One region of the Lysinibacillus sp. ACHW1.5 genome, then DNA from elsewhere that is predicted to be linked to it. Evidence: a T-box and tRNA genes for the amino acid it is inferred to sense, from the RefSeq annotation. Region 1 holds a T-box; the other regions hold tRNA genes.
What was found. A T-box is a leader RNA that pairs with one kind of tRNA and senses whether it is charged. The one in region 1 lies ahead of argS (arginine--tRNA ligase), so its partner is inferred to be a tRNA-Arg.

Region 1 (7,432 bases):
GGTTACTCGTAGCAGGGCCATATTATAGGCTGTTGACATGACATGAATAGTCGCTGCTACCAGCTTGTCCTGTCCAAATTGAACGAGGGCAGTTGGTTTGGATGCCACTAGTGCACCATTCGTTAAAATATACAGTTGATCATCCTGCTGCCTGATAATAATGCCTGCTCCAACACCATATTCTCCAATTACTTTGACCTCTGGGACAATTTTTTCCTGTTGCTTCGTTACAGCTCCCTCTGATTCTACCTCTGCCTTTTTATTTTGAAACCATCCTGTCCCTATTTGACTGTCACAGCCTGCTACAAGAAAAGCTGTCGCTCCTAAAATGAGCACTTTTTTATACATACCTTCACCAAAACTTTCTATTCTACATTCTCTCTTCTCTATCATAATCAAGGACTAGTAATGTTTCAAGTTTACATAATATTATTATTGGAAAATTAATATTAGAAAAATGCAGCAACTTCCCTAAAGTCATTTCTTTCTACCCATTAATATTGATGGAAGACAAAATTTGCTGTGAGGATGGAAGGATATCATACCCTCAAAATAATTTTCACATAAAAAGACATGTGCAACCTGACACATGTCTCTTACAATCATTTTTTTCTTAATAGTCCTGTCGTTACTAGAATGCCGAGCATTAACAATACAAAGATCAGATACGTCCATGTATGGTTGCCAGTTAAGTCATAGCAAACACCTATTAGAATGGGGATAATGGCACTTACCATAAAGCCACCTGCCAGCACCATAGATGACCAGCTAGTGGCCTCCTGATCATTTTTGGCTTCATCAAGAGGCAACAATAGTCCGATTGGAAATAGCCCACTTAGCACAATACCAATTAATAAAACAGCCAGCCATAGGTAAATACCCGCTGTCAGCCAGAGTAGCATAAATCCAATCACGCCAACAAAGCTAAACACTAGTAGCCAGACCATTCGATTTGGCCATTTTTCCATGAGAATCGGTACGGCCATATTCCCTATCATTTGTACAATAGACATAATTGTTAGCATGGCACTGGATGCCTCTAATGACAGGCCTTTATCCTGTAATAGCGGGGTAAGCCATGACATGATAGAGAAAAAGAGTGATGTTTGTAAACCAAAGTACAGTAAAATTACCCAGGCACGTCTAGATGTCCACGGATTACGGACATCTTCTGACGCAGTTACTTGTTGGAGCTGCTCGTTGTGTTCGGATGGAATTGCCGCTAGCCAGATAACGAGAGCAACTATAGCAAGGATTGACCACATGCCAAGGGCGATTGTCCAGCTATTACTGAAACCCTGATAAAAAGTCACGGTTAAGGCTGCACTTAAAGTAGCCCCAACGCCAATACCGAATGAATAGATACCGACTACTGTCGTAAAGCGTTCTGGAAACTTTTTCTTAATATAAGCATTTAGAATAGGACCAATCATTGCAATCGCTAAGCCTGCCGCAAAGCTTGTCACGATGAGCAAGAGATAACTTGCTTGGAAAAAGCGTAGCCCATTCGCGACGACAAGGATAGCCACTAAAAGGGTGATAGCTGATTTCGTGCCCATTTTTCGCTGAAGCGGGACAGCTAAAGGTGCAAATAATCCCATACAAAAAACGGGGATAGCTGTGAGAAAGCTCATGCTTGTATTCGAGACATGTAAGGACGTCATGAGGACATTAAAAAGCGGTCCTATTCCCGTGACAGCTGGCCTCATATTAAGAGCGACAAAAAATATACTAATGACCACGAAGGTGAGTGATACGGTCCAATGTTTTTTAGCCATTTGTTTGATCCTCTCTATTATTACGCAGCCTTCATTTATGAAAAGCTTGCATGGATTCCTCTATCCTTTTATCATGTTTTCGATGGATGGTCAATGATTGGACAGTCTGACTTTAAATGGCTAATGCTTCTTACATATTTTCAGGTGACTCAATACCTAATAAGGCTAATGACTCTTTTAAAACAATAGCAACACTCTGGCATAGTGCAAGACGAGATGCCTGCTGTTCATCATCTGCTAATATTTTGTACTGTGCATAATATTTATTGAATAAACGTGCCAGTTGTAAGACATATTTTGCTATTTGGGACGGATCAGCCTGCTCAAAAGCCATAGCTACCGTTTTAGGAAACTGTTCTAGTAATAAGATAATTGGCCAAGCCTGCTCACCTAAAGATTTGAATAGCATAGCTTGAGTCGGAGCTTTCTTTTTATCTAAAATAGAGCAAATACGTGCATATGTATACTGTACATATGGCCCTGTTTCGCCTTCAAAATTCATCATTTGCTCGATTGAAAATTCAATATCGTTTAGACGATGGGATTTTAAATCATTAAAAATTACCGCTCCAACCCCCACTTGCTTTGCGACTTGCTCTTTGTTAGGTAGAGAAGGGTTTTTCTGCTCCATATTACGCTGTGCAGTCGCTATAGCTTCTGCTAGTACATCAGCTAATAACACCACTTTGCCTTTACGCGTCGACATTTTTTTACCATCCTTCAGCATCATGCCAAATGACACATGCTGCAGATTCTTTGCCCAAGGATAGCCCATTTTTTCGATTACCTGAAAAAGTTGTTTAAAGTGGAGGGACTGCTCATTGCCAACAACGTAGAACATCTTTTGCGGCTGGTAGTGCTGTTGGCGATACAGGGCTGCTGCTAAATCACGCGTCGCATAAAGCGTGGCTCCATCCGTTTTTGTTATTAAACATGAAGGCATCTCCTCCATCTCCACAACATACGCTCCTTCTGATTCCACAAGGAGCCCTTTTTCTTCTAATTCTGTTACAACGGACGGCATTTTGTCATTGTAAAAGGCTTCACCTATAAAGGCATCAAAATGAATTCCTAATAGTTCATATATTGTTTGAAATTCTACGAATGATACATCTCGGAACCATTGCCATAATGCCTGCGCCTCTTCATTACCGTCCTCCAATGCTTTAAAGGCGGCACGAGCCTGTTCATTGAGCGTGGGGTCTTGCTCTGCCTCTTCATGAAACTTCACATAAATCTTTAATAACTCCTCTATCGGTGACGCTGAAATAGCCTCTTTATCACCCCAAAGCTGATAAGCAACAATAAGCTTGCCAAACTGTGTACCCCAGTCCCCTAAATGATTGATACGAATGGCTTGATAGCCATTTTTTTCTGCAATATTTGCTAAGGCATTGCCGATGACCGTTGAACGTAAATGTCCCATCGAGAAAGGCTTGGCGATATTAGGAGAGGAAAAATCTAAGACGACCGTTCCCATCTTTGTTGGAGTAGTACCATATAGTTGCTTGTCGTGCAGAATCTTGCGTAACACCTGCTGCGTCACCTTTTGTTGATCGAGAAAAATATTGACATAGCCACCAACAGCTTGCACACGCTCGATACTGTCATGATTTAATTGACTTGCTATATGTGCTGCGATACTCTGCGGTGATTTTTTCCACACTTTTGCTAGAGTAAAGCATGGAAAGGCTACGTCCCCTAGCTCCAAGCTTTTGGGTTTTTCTAATAATGACAATATGTCCTCTCCTATTATTTGTTGTTTTAATGCAACTGCTAAACTGTCGGCGATTTGTTGATTCATCTTGCTCCTCCTCCTGTTCAAATAAAAAAGCCCTCGCCTCTAAAATTAGAGACGAGAGCATGATAATCCCGTGGTACCACTCTAGTTGCCATGTGACATGACCACTTTCCATTGTTAACGAGGTGACGCCCCGCTATTCTCTACTACTTGTTCGAGAATCTTCTCCAAAGTGCGCTTCATTCATGGTCCCTGCATTAGGCTCACACCATCCCTAACTCGCTTGCCAGTCATCCCATCAATTACTCTCTTTTTCATCGAATTTTTCTATGATTTTTACATATATTACCGGACTTCCTTATTGGCGTCAACCATTTTTACTGTAAAATGACGGTACTTAGCAATTGACATATCGAGATAATTCGATATATTATCGTCATATGGAACCAATTGAAATTTTCAAAGCGTTATCAAACGAGACGAGGCTAAACATCTTACAGTGGTTGAAGGAACCTGAGAAACATTTCCCAAAAGTGAGTATCGAAGGAGGCGTGTGTGTTGGTGATATTCAAGAGAAAGCTAAAACTTCTCAATCAACCGTTTCTCACTACTTAAATATGATGCAAAAAGCTGGACTTCTCGAATCTTTTCGTCATGGTCAATGGACGTATTATAAATTAAAAGAAGAAACGATTCATCAAATTGCTTCGTTTCTTGTCTCAGATACCCAAAATGATTAATTGGGTTTCTGTTTTAGTTATTATATCGATTATTCACGATAAATAGATACGCTATATTGATTAGGTTTCGAATAATATATCGATTATTCTCGATATATAAATATAAAAGGAGAGCATTATTTGATGAAAGAAAATACACTTAGTCATAAACATAAAATTTTAGCCTTTACCTTAACATTATTAACTTTTGTCATGGGAACAAGTGAATTTGTCATTGTAGGATTATTAACAGAGGTTTCGACAGATTTAGGCATTACCATCGCCACTGCTGGTTCCTTAGTTTCTGGATTTGCGATTGCCTATGCCATTGGTACACCTATCTTAACCGGTTTTGTTAGTAGATTTGCAAAATATCCACTCATGTTACTGTTCATTGCTATCTTTATACTTGGAAATATAGTAAGTGCCTTAGCTAGTTCCTATGGTATTTTAATGACTTCTAGAGTTGTTACGGCTGTTGTCAGCGGTGTGCTAACAGCATTATCTATGTCTTTAGCAAATGATAATATGCCAAAGGAAAAAAGATCCTCTATCATTGCCTTAATATTTGCTGGTTTTACCATTGCCAACGTTATGGGTGTACCGCTAGGAACGATGGTGGGTCAATGGAGTAATTGGCATATGACATTCTGGTTAACGGCTCTATTAGGAGGGATTGCCTTTGTCATCAGCCTCTTTGTGCTACCTCGGAATAGTAAAGGAACAAAAGGTTCGCTATCAGACCAATTAAGTTTATTTAAGCAACCTAAAATCATTCTAGCATTCTTCATTCCTGTTTTTACGATTGCTGGAACATACACAATCTATACTTTTATTACGCCAATTTTAGAAAACAAACTTGGGATTGATACGAAATATATAAGTATTGTTCTCTTAATCTATGGTTTTTTTTCGATCTTTAGTAATCTTTTAGCTGGCAAGATCGCTCAACATAATGGTCTTAGTAAATTGCGTTATACATTCATCTTTCAGGCCATTATCTTATTTACCCTCTATTTCACGATGTCCTCCACATGGCTGGGACTCACGAGTATTATGTTAATGGCTATCATGCTTTATGCTGTGAATGCAACTGTTCAACTATACTTCATGGATCTAGCAGAAAGGTATTCCCCGTCTGCCAAAGACTTTGCATCCTCGTTAACCCCTGTAGCCGTTAATGTGGGCATTGCATTAGGGGCTGCAATTGGTGGGATTGTCGTTGCCACGGGTAGTCTAGACAAACTTTCATGGGCTGGTGGAATTTTAGCACTCATAGCTTCAGTGCTAACATATATAAGCTATCAATTGGATCAAAAGGATGGACAATAGAAAAAAAGAAACATTCCTCAAGAAGAGGAGTGTTTCTTTTCTACATAATGAATCACATCAGCCATAATCGCATACATCTCTTTTAATTTTAATTCCTTATTGTCAGAGACTTTCTTCGCTACTTTCTCCGTGACCATTCCTTTTTCTACTAATGTATCCCAGCTTGTCGCATTGGATTCACCGATGAGAACATCAGCCAAATACTGGGCTAGCTCATCTCGCTCAATGGCTTCATCGCCTTGATTATAAACTTTATTGATGACAATTTCGAGCTGATCCTTCATTCCTGATGCACTTTCTCCACCAGCACGTAGCATACTCTCTTTTAACATTTTAGCAAACTTTATTTTCGTCGCCTTACTGTTTACTTTTAGGTCATTATCATAGCCGCCTACTACAAGGCCGTAATTAATGAGCGTTTGAATGGCTTCATCATACCATTCTCCTTGATATGGATACTCAATTGAAAATGAATCAACATAGGCACCTTGTTTAGCCAATTGCTTTCGTAATGTAGCGATTAATGGTTTATCCTTACTCATGTCTCTAAAGGTTACATCGTGCTTCTGTATAAGAGCAGCCGCAGTCCCAGCCGCTTCACCTGTTACCATCCCTGTTGGAACAATACGTGCACTACCAGCTGCAAGTGATGAATAACCAGCAGAGCGTCCGACAACCAGTAAGCCATCAATATCCTTCGGTACTAACGAACGGAAAGGAATAGCATATTGCTTTGGTGCAGCGATCACATAGCCATAATCATGAGGCGTTTGCGCTTGCACATCGACTGGATAAGAGGCAATGCCAATGCTATCCCACTGATCACTATTTTTCCACAGGTCTGCCATTGGTAATTGATACTCTGCCCAAATATGTCTTGTTTCTCGGACGTAGAGTTCTTCTGGATAGCTGACAATTTCAGCCTTTTCAAACCCTGGGAAGTTTGTTTGTAAATATTTTAGAATGTGTAACGTTTCTTTCTTCCCAGCGACAATGGCCGCTTGTTTGGCGGATTCATTCAAACCATCAATACCAAAAATCTGTAAAGCATTGATGAAATATTCATCATCTACACGAGCTAAGTTTAACCCTCGTAATCTTGTGCCCTCTTGTAATGGCTTGTATTCATCATGCAGCTTTGTAAAGCCCCACATCACCGTATGATTTAAATTAGCACCGCCAAATACACCGGAATTAGCCGCTTTTTTTACTTCATCCCAATTGACATTTTTTAGATGTAGCATTAAAGTCACGGCCATGCGCTTATCTTTTATGCCAATATCTTCGCCACCTACAAAGAAAGGTACGCCCGACAAAGCAGCAAAATCAGCATCCTGTGTAGCATCTATGAATGATTTCCCCGTCACAACATATGTACCGTACTCATTTTTTAATTCCACAGACGTTAATTGTTGTTGTTTGACATTTGCTTTCACAACCTCGGTTTGCACGGATAACGTTAAGTTGGGCTCTTCATCGATCAGCTTTTTAAAGGCTGCCTTGGCACCTACAATGCCAAAAGCGTCATTCCCTCTAACAAGCTCATGCCATTCCTTAAATATTCCCTCACTAATCGAGTTGTTACGGCCATTACGAGGAATGTCGAGGAAATTCAGCATACCATATGTAAATAATCCACCTAACTCTTGTCGTTTTTCGACTAGCAATGTTTTCGCACCATTTCGAGCCGCAGCCACAGCCGCAGCCACACCCTCTGGTTCACCACCGATGACAATAACATCATATTCTTCCTCTATATGTTCAATTGGTTCTGGCTTTTTATACTCATCTACTAATTTATTGTATGCCATAGAGTTTGTTATTTCTTTAATAAAATAGTAGCTACCAAACCCAAGTAAAAC
Region 2 (7,432 bases), 1.9 Mb from region 1:
AAATGTTGTTCACCATGCTTATAAAGACGAAGAAGAGGGTGAAATTGTCATCGGGTGTGCGCTGTACGACAATAAAATGGAAATGATGATTGCGGATTACGGCAATAGTTTTAATTTTGAAGAGATTAAGTCTAAGATTGGGCCGTATCATCCTGAAGAAAGTATTGCAGGGCTAAGAGAAGGTGGTTTGGGACTTTATTTAATGGAAACTTTGATGGATGAGGTGATGATCAATAACGATGGTGGCGTAACTGTCTTCATGACAAAGTATGTCACTAGGGAGCAGGTGGAGAAAAATGTCGAAAGAATCACTACATAAATCTTCATCTAAAGAAGATGTACTTAAGTGGATTGAATTGTACCAGTCAACGGAGGATGATGAAGCACAAACCAATTTAGTGATTCATTATCGATATCTAGTTGAATCTATAGCTCGTAAATATTCGAATGGTAAATCTTATTATGATGATATTGTTCAAGTAGGGATGCTGGGATTGTTAGGTGCAATAAGACGTTTTGATCCGAATGTTGGTCGTAGTTTTGAAGCTTTTGCCGTGCCAACAATTGTTGGGGAAATCAAACGTTTTTTACGTGATAAAACATGGGATGTGCATGTGCCTAGACGTATAAAGGAACTTGGGCCGAGGATTAAATCAACGGTGGAGGCGCTGACAATTGAATTACAGCGTTCTCCATCCATTAAAGATATTGCTGAACGATTAGAAGTAGCAGAGGAAGAGGTACTAGAAGCTATGGAAATGAGCCGTAGTTATCAAGCTCTTTCTATGGACCATTCGATAGAGTCAGACTCAGACGGTAGTACAGTCACGTTATTCGATATTTTGGGCAGGGAAGACGATGGCTATGAAATGACCAATAAACGAATGATTGTTTCCGAGGCGCTGGTTGTGTTGAATGAGAGGGAAAAACAAATTATTCAGCTTACATATCTAGAGCAACTTAGTCAAAAAGAAGCTGGAGAACGATTAGGGATTTCTCAAATGCATGTATCGAGGATACAAAGGAAAGCAATAAAGAAATTACAAGAGGCTATTCTAGCAAGTGGCGGTGTTTCGCTCTAATCTTTCGTGGGTGTTTAATGAAAAATACCTTTAAAATGAATGGAAATAGTCTACTCATATTCGTCTGAGTAGACTATTTTTTTGCATTTTTAGTAAAGTGTAATGGTAAAATGAAAAGAAAAAGGTAGTGATGATGTGGAGCAAAAGCAAATGTTACAGCTCATTGCAAAGGATGTAGCAGTCAAACCAGGGCAAGTAGAAGCTGTTATTAACTTATTAGAAGAGGGAAATACGGTACCATTTATTGCGCGCTATCGAAAAGAGGTTACAGGATCACTCGATGAGGTGCAAATTAAAGCTGTAGAAGATCGTTATCACTACATACAGCAACTTGAACAACGAAAAGAAGAAGTTATACGATTAATCCAAGAGCAAGAAAAGCTTACACCAGAATTAGAGCAGGCTATTCTTTCTGCAACAATCTTACAACGTGTTGAGGATTTATATAGACCATATAAGCAAAAACGACGTACAAAGGCGACGATTGCAAAAGAGAAAGGTTTAGAGCCTCTTGCAGATCTCCTGTTAGCATTTAGTGATGATGCATTAGAGCAATTAGCAACTGACTTTGTGGACAACGAACAAGTTGCTAATACGGAAGAAGCCCTGATAGGAGCTCGAGATATATTAGCAGAACGTTTTGCGGACGATGCCTCTATTCGTGAAAAAATCCGAGCTTATTCATGGAAAGATGGAATTCTTGTGACGTCTGTGAAAAATACAGAAATCGACGAGAAAAATGTGTTTGAAATGTATTACGAATATGAAGAGCCTGTTAGTCGCATTGTACCACACCGTATTTTAGCGATAAACCGAGGAGAGAAAGAAGAAATCTTAAAGGTTTCTATTCATGTGCCGGTGGACCGAGTATTAATGATTATGTGGAAAGAATGGATACCTGCAACTGGTTCATCTCCTGCTATTGCAGAAGTTAAACTAGCAATTGAGGATTCGTACAAGCGTTTAATTCAGCCTTCAATTGAAAGGGAATTACGAAACGAGCTTACAGAAAAAGCGGAGGCACAGGCTATTCATATTTTTTCCGAAAATTTACGTAACCTATTGCTACAACCACCTATGAAAGGTAAATATGTTTTAGGGGTTGATCCAGCTTACCGTACAGGTTGCAAGCTAGCGGTTGTAGATGAAACTGGGAAAATGCTTGAGGTTACAGCTATTTACCCACATCCACCGAAACCAGATGTGGCAAAATCCAAAGCTATTGTAAAAGGAATTTTGGCAAAGTATCCAATAAGTATAATTGCCATTGGTAATGGTACAGCATCTCGGGAGACAGAACAATTTATCGCGGATGTATTAAACGAGCTTACTACTGACATAGCCTATGTGATTGTCAATGAAGCGGGGGCATCTGTTTATTCAGCATCTGAAATTGCACGTACAGAATTTCCTGATTTACAGGTTGAACAACGTAGTGCTGTCTCCATTGCACGTCGCTTACAGGATCCTTTATCGGAGTTAGTGAAAATTGAACCAAAAGCTGTGGGTGTAGGTCAATATCAGCATGATGTTTCTCAAAAAAAATTAAATGAATCGCTTTCTTTTATAGTAGAAACAGCTGTTAACCAAGTTGGTGTTGATGTAAATACAGCTTCATCATCACTTTTACAATACGTTTCTGGTCTATCAAAAACTGTTGCAGAGAATATCGTAAAGACGCGAGAGGAAAATGGTCAATTTACTACACGTGCGCAATTAAAGAAGATTCCAAGGTTAGGCGCCAAAACGTATGAACAAGCTATTGGTTTCCTACGTGTCCCAGAAGCAAAAAATCCGTTTGATGCTACAGGTATTCATCCTGAGAGCTACGATCTTGCAGAGCAAATATTAGTAGAGGCTCAAATAGATAAAAAAGAGTTAGGGACACAGAAGGCAGAGGAAGCTATTGCAGCACTAAATATCCAAAAGTTAAGTGATGTGCTTGGAGTAGGAGTTGTGACAATTCAAGATATCGTGGATACTTTAATGAAACCTAGTCGTGACCCGCGTGATGCATTCCCGCAACCATTGCTTAAGACTGATGTATTAAAAATGGAAGATTTAAAAGTAGGTATGGAATTGCAGGGGACGGTAAGAAATGTAGTAGATTTCGGCGCATTTGTTGACATTGGCGTGAAGCAAGATGGACTTGTGCATATTTCTAAACTCCAAAATAAACGTATTAAGCATCCATTAGAAGTTGTAGCACTTGGGGATATTGTAACTGTCTGGGTTGAACAAATAGATGTAACGAAAGGGCGTATCTCTTTAACGATGCTTCCTCCTAAAAATCAAGCATTAGTTTGAGTACTAAATTTTTGCCACACTGTCTATACTACGCAGTGTGGTATTCTTGTTGTTAGAGGTGATTACTATGGACAATCAAGAATTACAAGAGCTTGTTCGTCGCTTATCTTTAGAAAACTTTCAGAGGCCTTTTCTGCATCAAGCCTACTTTAATCCGAGATTACGGTCAACGGGAGGACGATATCTTTTACAATCCCATAATATTGAGATTAATCCTAAAGCCTATGAGTTATACGGTTTGAAAGAGATTCAAGGTATTGTTTTACACGAATTATGCCATTATCACCTACATCTTGAAGGTAAAGGGTATCAGCATCGAGATAAAGATTTTAGAGAATTATTAAGGAAAGTAGATGCCCCTCGATTTTGCGCAGTTTTACATGTCCCGAAAGCTACAGTTAAAAAACAACGACGACGCTATACATATACTTGTGTCAATTGCCACCAATTATATATACGGAAAATAAAAATGAATGTTGAAAAGTATTGTTGCAGTAAGTGTTTGGGGAAATTAAAATTAGTAGAGTAAAAAAAGTTTAAAAAATAGTTGACGTTTTGTTGAGTTGTCCCTATAATAGTAAAAGTCGACAAGATAACGACGACAACATAACATGAATTATTCCGAAGTAGCTCAGTTGGTAGTAGCACCTGACTGTTAATCAGGTTGTCGCAGGTTCGAGTCCTGCCTTCGGAGCCATGGCCCCTTGGTCAAGTGGTTAAGACACCGCCCTTTCACGGCGGTAACACGGGTTCGAATCCCGTAGGGGTCATTTTTCATAATTTAATGTAAATAATATTTTGGTCCCGTGGTGTAGCGGTTAACATGCCTGCCTGTCACGCAGGAGATCGCCGGTTCGATCCCGGTCGGGACCGCCACTTATTGGGGTATAGCCAAGCGGTAAGGCAACGGATTTTGATTCCGTCATGCCTAGGTTCGAATCCTAGTACCCCAGCCATTCATTTCTTAATTCGAGCCATTAGCTCAGTTGGTAGAGCATCTGACTTTTAATCAGAGGGTCGAAGGTTCGAGTCCTTCATGGCTCATCTCTTTAAGAAAAAGAGTTGACTTTTTGAATTATCATAGTATAATAAAAAAGTTACTAATTGAATGCGGTCGTGGCGGAACGGCAGACGCGCTAGGTTGAGGGCCTAGTGGGGGCAACCCCGTGGAGGTTCAAGTCCTCTCGGCCGCACCAAGTCAATTAATTAATTTCATATGCGCCCGTAGCTCAATTGGATAGAGCGTCTGACTACGGATCAGAAGGTTGTGGGTTCGACTCCTGCCGGGCGCGCCATTTTTTCAAAAAATATATGCGGGTGTAGTTTAATGGTAAAACCTCAGCCTTCCAAGCTGATGTCGTGAGTTCGATTCTCATCACCCGCTCCAAAAAAAGTGTTGACAACCTCTTGGTTGTATGGTAAATTTAAATAGTTGTCCAAAAGGGCGATGACATGAACCTTGAAAACTGAACAAGCAAAACGTAATCAATAAAGTTTTAAGTAGCTAGTTTTGCTAGTGAACGAAACACAATTTTGGACATCAAACATGATGCCAGCAAAACAATTTGAGCTAATCAAATTTCTTTTATGGAGAGTTTGATCCTGGCTCAGGACGAACGCTGGCGGCGTGCCTAATACATGCAAGTCGAGCGAACAGAAAAGGAGCTTGCTCCTTTGACGTTAGCGGCGGACGGGTGAGTAACACGTGGGCAACCTACCCTATAGTTTGGGATAACTCCGGGAAACCGGGGCTAATACCGAATAATCTCTTTTGCTTCATGGCAAGAGACTGAAAGACGGCATCTCGCTGTCGCTATAGGATGGGCCCGCGGCGCATTAGCTAGTTGGTGAGGTAACGGCTCACCAAGGCGACGATGCGTAGCCGACCTGAGAGGGTGATCGGCCACACTGGGACTGAGACACGGCCCAGACTCCTACGGGAGGCAGCAGTAGGGAATCTTCCACAATGGGCGAAAGCCTGATGGAGCAACGCCGCGTGAGTGAAGAAGGTTTTCGGATCGTAAAACTCTGTTGTAAGGGAAGAACAAGTACAGTAGTAACTGGCTGTACCTTGACGGTACCTTATTAGAAAGCCACGGCTAACTACGTGCCAGCAGCCGCGGTAATACGTAGGTGGCAAGCGTTGTCCGGAATTATTGGGCGTAAAGCGCGCGCAGGCGGTCCTTTAAGTCTGATGTGAAAGCCCACGGCTCAACCGTGGAGGGTCATTGGAAACTGGGGGACTTGAGTGCAGAAGAGGAAAGTGGAATTCCAAGTGTAGCGGTGAAATGCGTAGAGATTTGGAGGAACACCAGTGGCGAAGGCGACTTTCTGGTCTGTAACTGACGCTGAGGCGCGAAAGCGTGGGGAGCAAACAGGATTAGATACCCTGGTAGTCCACGCCGTAAACGATGAGTGCTAAGTGTTAGGGGGTTTCCGCCCCTTAGTGCTGCAGCTAACGCATTAAGCACTCCGCCTGGGGAGTACGGTCGCAAGACTGAAACTCAAAGGAATTGACGGGGGCCCGCACAAGCGGTGGAGCATGTGGTTTAATTCGAAGCAACGCGAAGAACCTTACCAGGTCTTGACATCCCGTTGACCACTGTAGAGATATAGTTTCCCCTTCGGGGGCAACGGTGACAGGTGGTGCATGGTTGTCGTCAGCTCGTGTCGTGAGATGTTGGGTTAAGTCCCGCAACGAGCGCAACCCTTGATCTTAGTTGCCATCATTTAGTTGGGCACTCTAAGGTGACTGCCGGTGACAAACCGGAGGAAGGTGGGGATGACGTCAAATCATCATGCCCCTTATGACCTGGGCTACACACGTGCTACAATGGACGATACAAACGGTTGCCAACTCGCGAGAGGGAGCTAATCCGATAAAGTCGTTCTCAGTTCGGATTGTAGGCTGCAACTCGCCTACATGAAGCCGGAATCGCTAGTAATCGCGGATCAGCATGCCGCGGTGAATACGTTCCCGGGCCTTGTACACACCGCCCGTCACACCACGAGAGTTTGTAACACCCGAAGTCGGTGAGGTAACCTTTTGGAGCCAGCCGCCGAAGGTGGGATAGATGATTGGGGTGAAGTCGTAACAAGGTAGCCGTATCGGAAGGTGCGGCTGGATCACCTCCTTTCTAAGGATTATTTCGGAATACAAACCTTGGGTTTGTAAGATTACGTTTTGCGTTCAGTTTTGAAGGTTCATTCTTCTGAATGAAACACTTCAAAACTTGTTCTTTGAAAACTGGATAAAACGACATTGAAATTGTAACAAACACATTTATTTTTTAAGTTTTTTATAGGCTTAATAACTTGGTTAAGTTATTAAGGGCGCACGGCGAATGCCTTGGCACTAGGAGCCGAAGAAGGACGGCACTAACACCGATATGCTTCGGGGAGCTGTAAGTGAGCTTTGATCCGGAGATTTCCGAATGGGGGAACCCACTACGTTTAATCGCGTAGTATCTTGACGTGAATACATAGCGTCTTGAAGGCAGACCCAGGGAACTGAAACATCTAAGTACCTGGAGGAAGAGAAAGAAAAATCGATTCCCTGAGTAGCGGCGAGCGAAACGGGAAGAGCCCAAACCAAGAGGCTTGCCTCTTGGGGTTGTAGGACACTCTATACGGAGTTACAAAAGAGCGAGTTAGATGAAGCGACTTGGAAAGGTCCGCCAGAGCAGGTAAAAGCCCTGTAGTCGAAAGTTCGTTCTCTCCTGAGTGGATCCTGAGTACGGCGGAACACGTGAAATTCCGTCGGAATCCGGGAGGACCATCTCCCAAGGCTAAATACTACCTAGTGACCGATAGTGAACCAGTACCGTGAGGGAAAGGTGAAAAGCACCCCGGAAGGGGAGTGAAAGAGATCCTGAAACCGTGTGCCTACAAGTAGTTAGAGCCCGTTAATGGGTGATAGCGTGCCTTTTGTAGAATGAACCGGCGAGTTACGATTACGTGCGAGGTTAAGCTTTAGAAGGCGGAGCCGCAGCGAAAGCGAGTCTGAATAGGGCGAAATAGTACGTGGTCGTAGACCCGAAACC
Region 3 (7,432 bases), 2.1 Mb from region 1:
GTACCAAAATTCAATATCAGGCTACAGTAAAGCTCCACGGGGTCTTTCCGTCCTGTCGCGGGTAACCTGCATCTTCACAGGTACTATAATTTCACCGAGTCTCTCGTTGAGACAGTGCCCAGATCGTTACGCCTTTCGTGCGGGTCGGAACTTACCCGACAAGGAATTTCGCTACCTTAGGACCGTTATAGTTACGGCCGCCGTTTACTGGGGCTTCAATTCGCAGCTTCGCTTGCGCTAACCACTCCTCTTAACCTTCCAGCACCGGGCAGGCGTCAGCCCCTATACGTCACCTTACGGTTTTGCAGAGACCTGTGTTTTTGCTAAACAGTCGCCTGGGCCTATTCACTGCGGCTCTCATGCGCTTGCACGCTCAAGAGCACCCCTTCTCCCGAAGTTACGGGGTCATTTTGCCGAGTTCCTTAACGAGAGTTCTCTCGCACACCTTAGGATTCTCTCCTCGACTACCTGTGTCGGTTTGCGGTACGGGCACCTCTCACCTCGATAGAGGCTTTTCTTGGCAGTGTGAAATCAGGAACTTCGTCCATACGGACTCGCCATCACAGCTCAACGTTACAGTGTGCGGATTTGCCTACACACACGCCTTACTGCTTGGACGCGCACAACCAACGGCGCGCTTACCCTATCCTACTGCGTCCCCCCATTTCTCAAACGGTGAGGAGGTGGTACAGGAATATCAACCTGTTGTCCATCGCCTACGCCTATCGGCCTCGGCTTAGGTCCCGACTAACCCTGAGCGGACGAGCCTTCCTCAGGAAACCTTAGTCATACGGTGGACGGGATTCTCACCCGTCTTTCGCTACTCATACCGGCATTCTCACTTCTAAGCGCTCCACCAGTCCTTCCGATCTGACTTCAACGCACTTAGAACGCTCTCCTACCACTGACATCGTAGATGTCAATCCACAGCTTCGGTGAATCGTTTAGCCCCGATACATTTTCGGCGCAGCGTCACTCGACCAGTGAGCTATTACGCACTCTTTAAATGATGGCTGCTTCTAAGCCAACATCCTGGTTGTCTGTGCAACGCCACATCCTTTTCCACTTAACGATTACTTTGGGACCTTAGCTGGTGGTCTGGGCTGTTTCCCTTTTGACTACGGATCTTATCACTCGCAGTCTGACTCCCGTGTATAAATATCTGGCATTCGGAGTTTGTCTGAATTCGGTAAACCGGGATGGCCCCCTAGTCCAAACAGTGCTCTACCTCCAGTATTCTCATCACGAGGCTAGCCCTAAAGCTATTTCGGAGAGAACCAGCTATCTCCAAGTTCGATTGGAATTTCTCCGCTACCCACACCTCATCCCCGCACTTTTCAACGTGCGTGGGTTCGGGCCTCCAGTAAGTGTTACCTCACCTTCACCCTGGACATGGGTAGATCACCTGGTTTCGGGTCTACGACCACGTACTACTTCGCCCTATTCAGACTCGCTTTCGCTGCGGCTCCGCCTTCTAAAGCTTAACCTTGCACGTAATCGTAACTCGCCGGTTCATTCTACAAAAGGCACGCTATCACCCATTAACGGGCTCTAACTACTTGTAGGCACACGGTTTCAGGATCTCTTTCACTCCCCTTCCGGGGTGCTTTTCACCTTTCCCTCACGGTACTGGTTCACTATCGGTCACTAGGTAGTATTTAGCCTTGGGAGATGGTCCTCCCGGATTCCGACGGAATTTCACGTGTTCCGCCGTACTCAGGATCCACTCAGGAGAGAACGAACTTTCGACTACAGGGCTTTTACCTGCTCTGGCGGACCTTTCCAAGTCGCTTCATCTAACTCGCTCTTTTGTAACTCCGTATAGAGTGTCCTACAACCCCAAGAGGCAAGCCTCTTGGTTTGGGCTCTTCCCGTTTCGCTCGCCGCTACTCAGGGAATCGATTTTTCTTTCTCTTCCTCCAGGTACTTAGATGTTTCAGTTCCCTGGGTCTGCCTTCAAGACGCTATGTATTCACGTCAAGATACTACGCGATTAAACGTAGTGGGTTCCCCCATTCGGAAATCTCCGGATCAAAGCTCACTTACAGCTCCCCGAAGCATATCGGTGTTAGTGCCGTCCTTCTTCGGCTCCTAGTGCCAAGGCATTCGCCGTGCGCCCTTAATAACTTAACCAAGTTATTAAGCCTATAAAAAACTTAAAAAATAAATGTGTTTGTTACAATTTCAATGTCGTTTTATCCAGTTTTCAAAGAACAAAAAAATGGTGGAGCCTAGCGGGATCGAACCGCTGACCTCCTGCGTGCAAGGCAGGCGCTCTCCCAGCTGAGCTAAGGCCCCAAGAGGTATATATGGTGGGCCTAAATGGACTCGAACCATCGACCTCACGCTTATCAGGCGTGCGCTCTAACCAGCTGAGCTATAGGCCCTCTTGGAAGTTTTATTAAATTTCATAAACCTTCAAAACTGAACGCAAAACGTAATCTTACAAACCCAAGGTTTGTATTCCGAAATAATCCTTAGAAAGGAGGTGATCCAGCCGCACCTTCCGATACGGCTACCTTGTTACGACTTCACCCCAATCATCTATCCCACCTTCGGCGGCTGGCTCCAAAAGGTTACCTCACCGACTTCGGGTGTTACAAACTCTCGTGGTGTGACGGGCGGTGTGTACAAGGCCCGGGAACGTATTCACCGCGGCATGCTGATCCGCGATTACTAGCGATTCCGGCTTCATGTAGGCGAGTTGCAGCCTACAATCCGAACTGAGAACGACTTTATCGGATTAGCTCCCTCTCGCGAGTTGGCAACCGTTTGTATCGTCCATTGTAGCACGTGTGTAGCCCAGGTCATAAGGGGCATGATGATTTGACGTCATCCCCACCTTCCTCCGGTTTGTCACCGGCAGTCACCTTAGAGTGCCCAACTAAATGATGGCAACTAAGATCAAGGGTTGCGCTCGTTGCGGGACTTAACCCAACATCTCACGACACGAGCTGACGACAACCATGCACCACCTGTCACCGTTGCCCCCGAAGGGGAAACTATATCTCTACAGTGGTCAACGGGATGTCAAGACCTGGTAAGGTTCTTCGCGTTGCTTCGAATTAAACCACATGCTCCACCGCTTGTGCGGGCCCCCGTCAATTCCTTTGAGTTTCAGTCTTGCGACCGTACTCCCCAGGCGGAGTGCTTAATGCGTTAGCTGCAGCACTAAGGGGCGGAAACCCCCTAACACTTAGCACTCATCGTTTACGGCGTGGACTACCAGGGTATCTAATCCTGTTTGCTCCCCACGCTTTCGCGCCTCAGCGTCAGTTACAGACCAGAAAGTCGCCTTCGCCACTGGTGTTCCTCCAAATCTCTACGCATTTCACCGCTACACTTGGAATTCCACTTTCCTCTTCTGCACTCAAGTCCCCCAGTTTCCAATGACCCTCCACGGTTGAGCCGTGGGCTTTCACATCAGACTTAAAGGACCGCCTGCGCGCGCTTTACGCCCAATAATTCCGGACAACGCTTGCCACCTACGTATTACCGCGGCTGCTGGCACGTAGTTAGCCGTGGCTTTCTAATAAGGTACCGTCAAGGTACAGCCAGTTACTACTGTACTTGTTCTTCCCTTACAACAGAGTTTTACGATCCGAAAACCTTCTTCACTCACGCGGCGTTGCTCCATCAGGCTTTCGCCCATTGTGGAAGATTCCCTACTGCTGCCTCCCGTAGGAGTCTGGGCCGTGTCTCAGTCCCAGTGTGGCCGATCACCCTCTCAGGTCGGCTACGCATCGTCGCCTTGGTGAGCCGTTACCTCACCAACTAGCTAATGCGCCGCGGGCCCATCCTATAGCGACAGCGAGATGCCGTCTTTCAGTCTTTCACCATGAAGTAAAAGAGATTATTCGGTATTAGCCCCGGTTTCCCGGAGTTATCCCAAACTATAGGGTAGGTTGCCCACGTGTTACTCACCCGTCCGCCGCTAACGTCAAAGGAGCAAGCTCCTTTTCTGTTCGCTCGACTTGCATGTATTAGGCACGCCGCCAGCGTTCGTCCTGAGCCAGGATCAAACTCTCCATAAAAGAAATTTGATTAGCTCAAATTGTTTTGCTGGCATCATGTTTGATGTCCAAAATTGTGTTTCGTTCACTAGCAAAACTAGCTACTTAAAACTTTATTGATTACGTTTTGCTTGTTCAGTTTTCAAGGTTCATGTAATTGAATTGGTGGAGCCTAGCGGGATCGAACCGCTGACCTCCTGCGTGCAAGGCAGGCGCTCTCCCAGCTGAGCTAAGGCCCCATATTTTTATTTTTAGGAAATGGTCGGGAAGACAGGATTCGAACCTGCGACCCCTTGGTCCCAAACCAAGTGCTCTACCAAGCTGAGCTACTTCCCGTTGTTCTTATGGCGCGCCCGACAGGAGTCGAACCCATAACCTTCTGATCCGTAGTCAGACGCTCTATCCAATTGAGCTACGGGCGCATTTAAAATGGTGCCGAGGACCGGAATCGAACCGGTACGGTAGTCACCTACCGCAGGATTTTAAGTCCTGTGCGTCTGCCAGTTCCGCCACCCCGGCACATTTGGAGCGGAAGACGAGGTTCGAACTCGCGACCCCCACCTTGGCAAGGTGGTGTTCTACCACTGAACTACTTCCGCATGTGCATAAGCTTTTTTTATCTGGCAATGAAAATAATGGTGCGGGTGAAGGGAGTCGAACCCCCACGCCTTGCGGCGCTAGATCCTAAGTCTAGTGCGTCTGCCAATTCCGCCACACCCGCTTATTATTATTTAAAAAATGGTGAGCCATGAAGGACTCGAACCTTCGACCCTCTGATTAAAAGTCAGATGCTCTACCAACTGAGCTAATGGCTCGAAAAAATGGTGCCGGCTATAGGAATCGAACCCACGACCTACTGATTACAAGTCAGTTGCTCTACCTGCTGAGCTAAACCGGCATATGGTGGAGGATGACGGGCTCGAACCGCCGACCCTCTGCTTGTAAGGCAGATGCTCTCCCAGCTGAGCTAATCCTCCTGGGTATTATGCCTAGCGACGTCCTACTCTCACAGGGGGAAGCCCCCAACTACCATCGGCGCTAAAGAGCTTAACTTCCGTGTTCGGTATGGGAACGGGTGTGACCTCTTTGCCATCATCACTAGACTTATTAAAAGACAAGATTTATTATACCATATTTAAGTATAAATACAAGCTTTTTTTAAAACTTACTTGTTCTTTCAAAACTGGATAAACGGTGCATTGAATGTTTCAAACTTTTTTGGTTAAGTCCTCGATCGATTAGTATTCGTCAGCTCCATGTGTCACCACACTTCCACCTCGAACCTATCTACCTCATCGTCTTTGAGGGATCTTACTTACTTGCGTAATGGGAAATCTCATCTTGAGGGGGGCTTCATGCTTAGATGCTTTCAGCACTTATCCCGTCCACACATAGCTACCCAGCGATGCCTTTGGCAAGACAACTGGTACACCAGCGGTGTGTCCATCCCGGTCCTCTCGTACTAAGGACAGCTCCTCTCAAATTTCCTACGCCCACGACGGATAGGGACCGAACTGTCTCACGACGTTCTGAACCCAGCTCGCGTACCGCTTTAATGGGCGAACAGCCCAACCCTTGGGACCGACTACAGCCCCAGGATGCGATGAGCCGACATCGAGGTGCCAAACCTCCCCGTCGATGTGGACTCTTGGGGGAGATAAGCCTGTTATCCCCGGGGTAGCTTTTATCCGTTGAGCGATGGCCCTTCCATGCGGAACCACCGGATCACTAAGCCCGTCTTTCGACCCTGCTCGACTTGTAGGTCTCGCAGTCAAGCTCCCTTGTGCCTTTACACTCTACGAATGATTTCCAACCATTCTGAGGGAACCTTTGGGCGCCTCCGTTACCTTTTAGGAGGCGACCGCCCCAGTCAAACTGTCCGCCTGACACTGTCTCCTGCCCCGCTAAGGGGCATGGGTTAGAATTTCAATACAACCAGGGTAGTATCCCACCGACGCCTCCTTCGAAGCTGGCGCTCCGAGATCTCTGGCTCCTACCTATCCTGTACAAGTTGTACCAAAATTCAATATCAGGCTACAGTAAAGCTCCACGGGGTCTTTCCGTCCTGTCGCGGGTAACCTGCATCTTCACAGGTACTATAATTTCACCGAGTCTCTCGTTGAGACAGTGCCCAGATCGTTACGCCTTTCGTGCGGGTCGGAACTTACCCGACAAGGAATTTCGCTACCTTAGGACCGTTATAGTTACGGCCGCCGTTTACTGGGGCTTCAATTCGCAGCTTCGCTTGCGCTAACCACTCCTCTTAACCTTCCAGCACCGGGCAGGCGTCAGCCCCTATACGTCACCTTACGGTTTTGCAGAGACCTGTGTTTTTGCTAAACAGTCGCCTGGGCCTATTCACTGCGGCTCTCATGCGCTTGCACGCTCAAGAGCACCCCTTCTCCCGAAGTTACGGGGTCATTTTGCCGAGTTCCTTAACGAGAGTTCTCTCGCACACCTTAGGATTCTCTCCTCGACTACCTGTGTCGGTTTGCGGTACGGGCACCTCTCACCTCGATAGAGGCTTTTCTTGGCAGTGTGAAATCAGGAACTTCGTCCATACGGACTCGCCATCACAGCTCAACGTTACAGTGTGCGGATTTGCCTACACACACGCCTTACTGCTTGGACGCGCACAACCAACGGCGCGCTTACCCTATCCTACTGCGTCCCCCCATTTCTCAAACGGTGAGGAGGTGGTACAGGAATATCAACCTGTTGTCCATCGCCTACGCCTATCGGCCTCGGCTTAGGTCCCGACTAACCCTGAGCGGACGAGCCTTCCTCAGGAAACCTTAGTCATACGGTGGACGGGATTCTCACCCGTCTTTCGCTACTCATACCGGCATTCTCACTTCTAAGCGCTCCACCAGTCCTTCCGATCTGACTTCAACGCACTTAGAACGCTCTCCTACCACTGACATCGTAGATGTCAATCCACAGCTTCGGTGAATCGTTTAGCCCCGATACATTTTCGGCGCAGCGTCACTCGACCAGTGAGCTATTACGCACTCTTTAAATGATGGCTGCTTCTAAGCCAACATCCTGGTTGTCTGTGCAACGCCACATCCTTTTCCACTTAACGATTACTTTGGGACCTTAGCTGGTGGTCTGGGCTGTTTCCCTTTTGACTACGGATCTTATCACTCGCAGTCTGACTCCCGTGTATAAATATCTGGCATTCGGAGTTTGTCTGAATTCGGTAAACCGGGATGGCCCCCTAGTCCAAACAGTGCTCTACCTCCAGTATTCTCATCACGAGGCTAGCCCTAAAGCTATTTCGGAGAGAACCAGCTATCTCCAAGTTCGATTGGAATTTCTCCGCTACCCACACCTCATCCCCGCACTTTTCAACGTGCGTGGGTTCGGGCCTCCAGTAAGTGTTACCTCACCTTCACCCTGGACATGGGTAGATCACC

Region 2: it encodes a tRNA-Arg, which carries the amino acid that the T-box ahead of argS (arginine--tRNA ligase) is inferred to sense. The anticodon was not compared.
Region 3: it encodes a tRNA-Arg, which carries the amino acid that the T-box ahead of argS (arginine--tRNA ligase) is inferred to sense. The anticodon was not compared.

What each region holds. Positions count from the first base shown of each region.
Region 1 covers NZ_CP091777.1:2,176,865-2,184,296, reverse strand. Annotated here, with positions in the region: gene L6W14_RS10770 (TcaA NTF2-like domain-containing protein) at 1-348, opposite strand, end outside; gene L6W14_RS10765 (MFS transporter) at 603-1,778, opposite strand; gene argS (arginine--tRNA ligase) at 1,909-3,582, opposite strand; T-box leader at 3,627-3,846, opposite strand; gene L6W14_RS10755 (ArsR/SmtB family transcription factor) at 3,960-4,259, shown strand; gene L6W14_RS10750 (MFS transporter) at 4,383-5,570, shown strand; gene L6W14_RS10745 (FAD-dependent oxidoreductase) at 5,588-7,432, opposite strand, start outside.
Region 2 covers NZ_CP091777.1:4,072,213-4,079,644, reverse strand. Annotated here, with positions in the region: gene rsbW (anti-sigma B factor RsbW) at 1-319, shown strand, start outside; gene sigB (RNA polymerase sigma factor SigB) at 297-1,082, shown strand; gene L6W14_RS20465 (Tex family protein) at 1,218-3,389, shown strand; gene L6W14_RS20460 (SprT family protein) at 3,457-3,918, shown strand; tRNA gene L6W14_RS20455 (tRNA-Asn) at 4,010-4,086, shown strand; tRNA gene L6W14_RS20450 (tRNA-Glu) at 4,088-4,159, shown strand; tRNA gene L6W14_RS20445 (tRNA-Asp) at 4,190-4,265, shown strand; tRNA gene L6W14_RS20440 (tRNA-Gln) at 4,271-4,345, shown strand; tRNA gene L6W14_RS20435 (tRNA-Lys) at 4,361-4,433, shown strand; tRNA gene L6W14_RS20430 (tRNA-Leu) at 4,500-4,585, shown strand; tRNA gene L6W14_RS20425 (tRNA-Arg) at 4,608-4,684, shown strand; tRNA gene L6W14_RS20420 (tRNA-Gly) at 4,703-4,776, shown strand; rRNA gene L6W14_RS20415 (16S ribosomal RNA) at 4,974-6,526, shown strand; rRNA gene L6W14_RS20410 (23S ribosomal RNA) at 6,707-7,432, shown strand, end outside.
Region 3 covers NZ_CP091777.1:116,317-123,748, reverse strand. Annotated here, with positions in the region: rRNA gene L6W14_RS00630 (23S ribosomal RNA) at 1-2,133, opposite strand, end outside; tRNA gene L6W14_RS00625 (tRNA-Ala) at 2,223-2,298, opposite strand; tRNA gene L6W14_RS00620 (tRNA-Ile) at 2,311-2,387, opposite strand; rRNA gene L6W14_RS00615 (16S ribosomal RNA) at 2,482-4,034, opposite strand; tRNA gene L6W14_RS00610 (tRNA-Ala) at 4,177-4,252, opposite strand; tRNA gene L6W14_RS00605 (tRNA-Pro) at 4,273-4,349, opposite strand; tRNA gene L6W14_RS00600 (tRNA-Arg) at 4,359-4,435, opposite strand; tRNA gene L6W14_RS00595 (tRNA-Leu) at 4,444-4,532, opposite strand; tRNA gene L6W14_RS00590 (tRNA-Gly) at 4,538-4,612, opposite strand; tRNA gene L6W14_RS00585 (tRNA-Leu) at 4,650-4,734, opposite strand; tRNA gene L6W14_RS00580 (tRNA-Lys) at 4,753-4,828, opposite strand; tRNA gene L6W14_RS00575 (tRNA-Thr) at 4,836-4,911, opposite strand; tRNA gene L6W14_RS00570 (tRNA-Val) at 4,915-4,990, opposite strand; rRNA gene rrf (5S ribosomal RNA) at 5,001-5,116, opposite strand; rRNA gene L6W14_RS00560 (23S ribosomal RNA) at 5,232-7,432, opposite strand, start outside.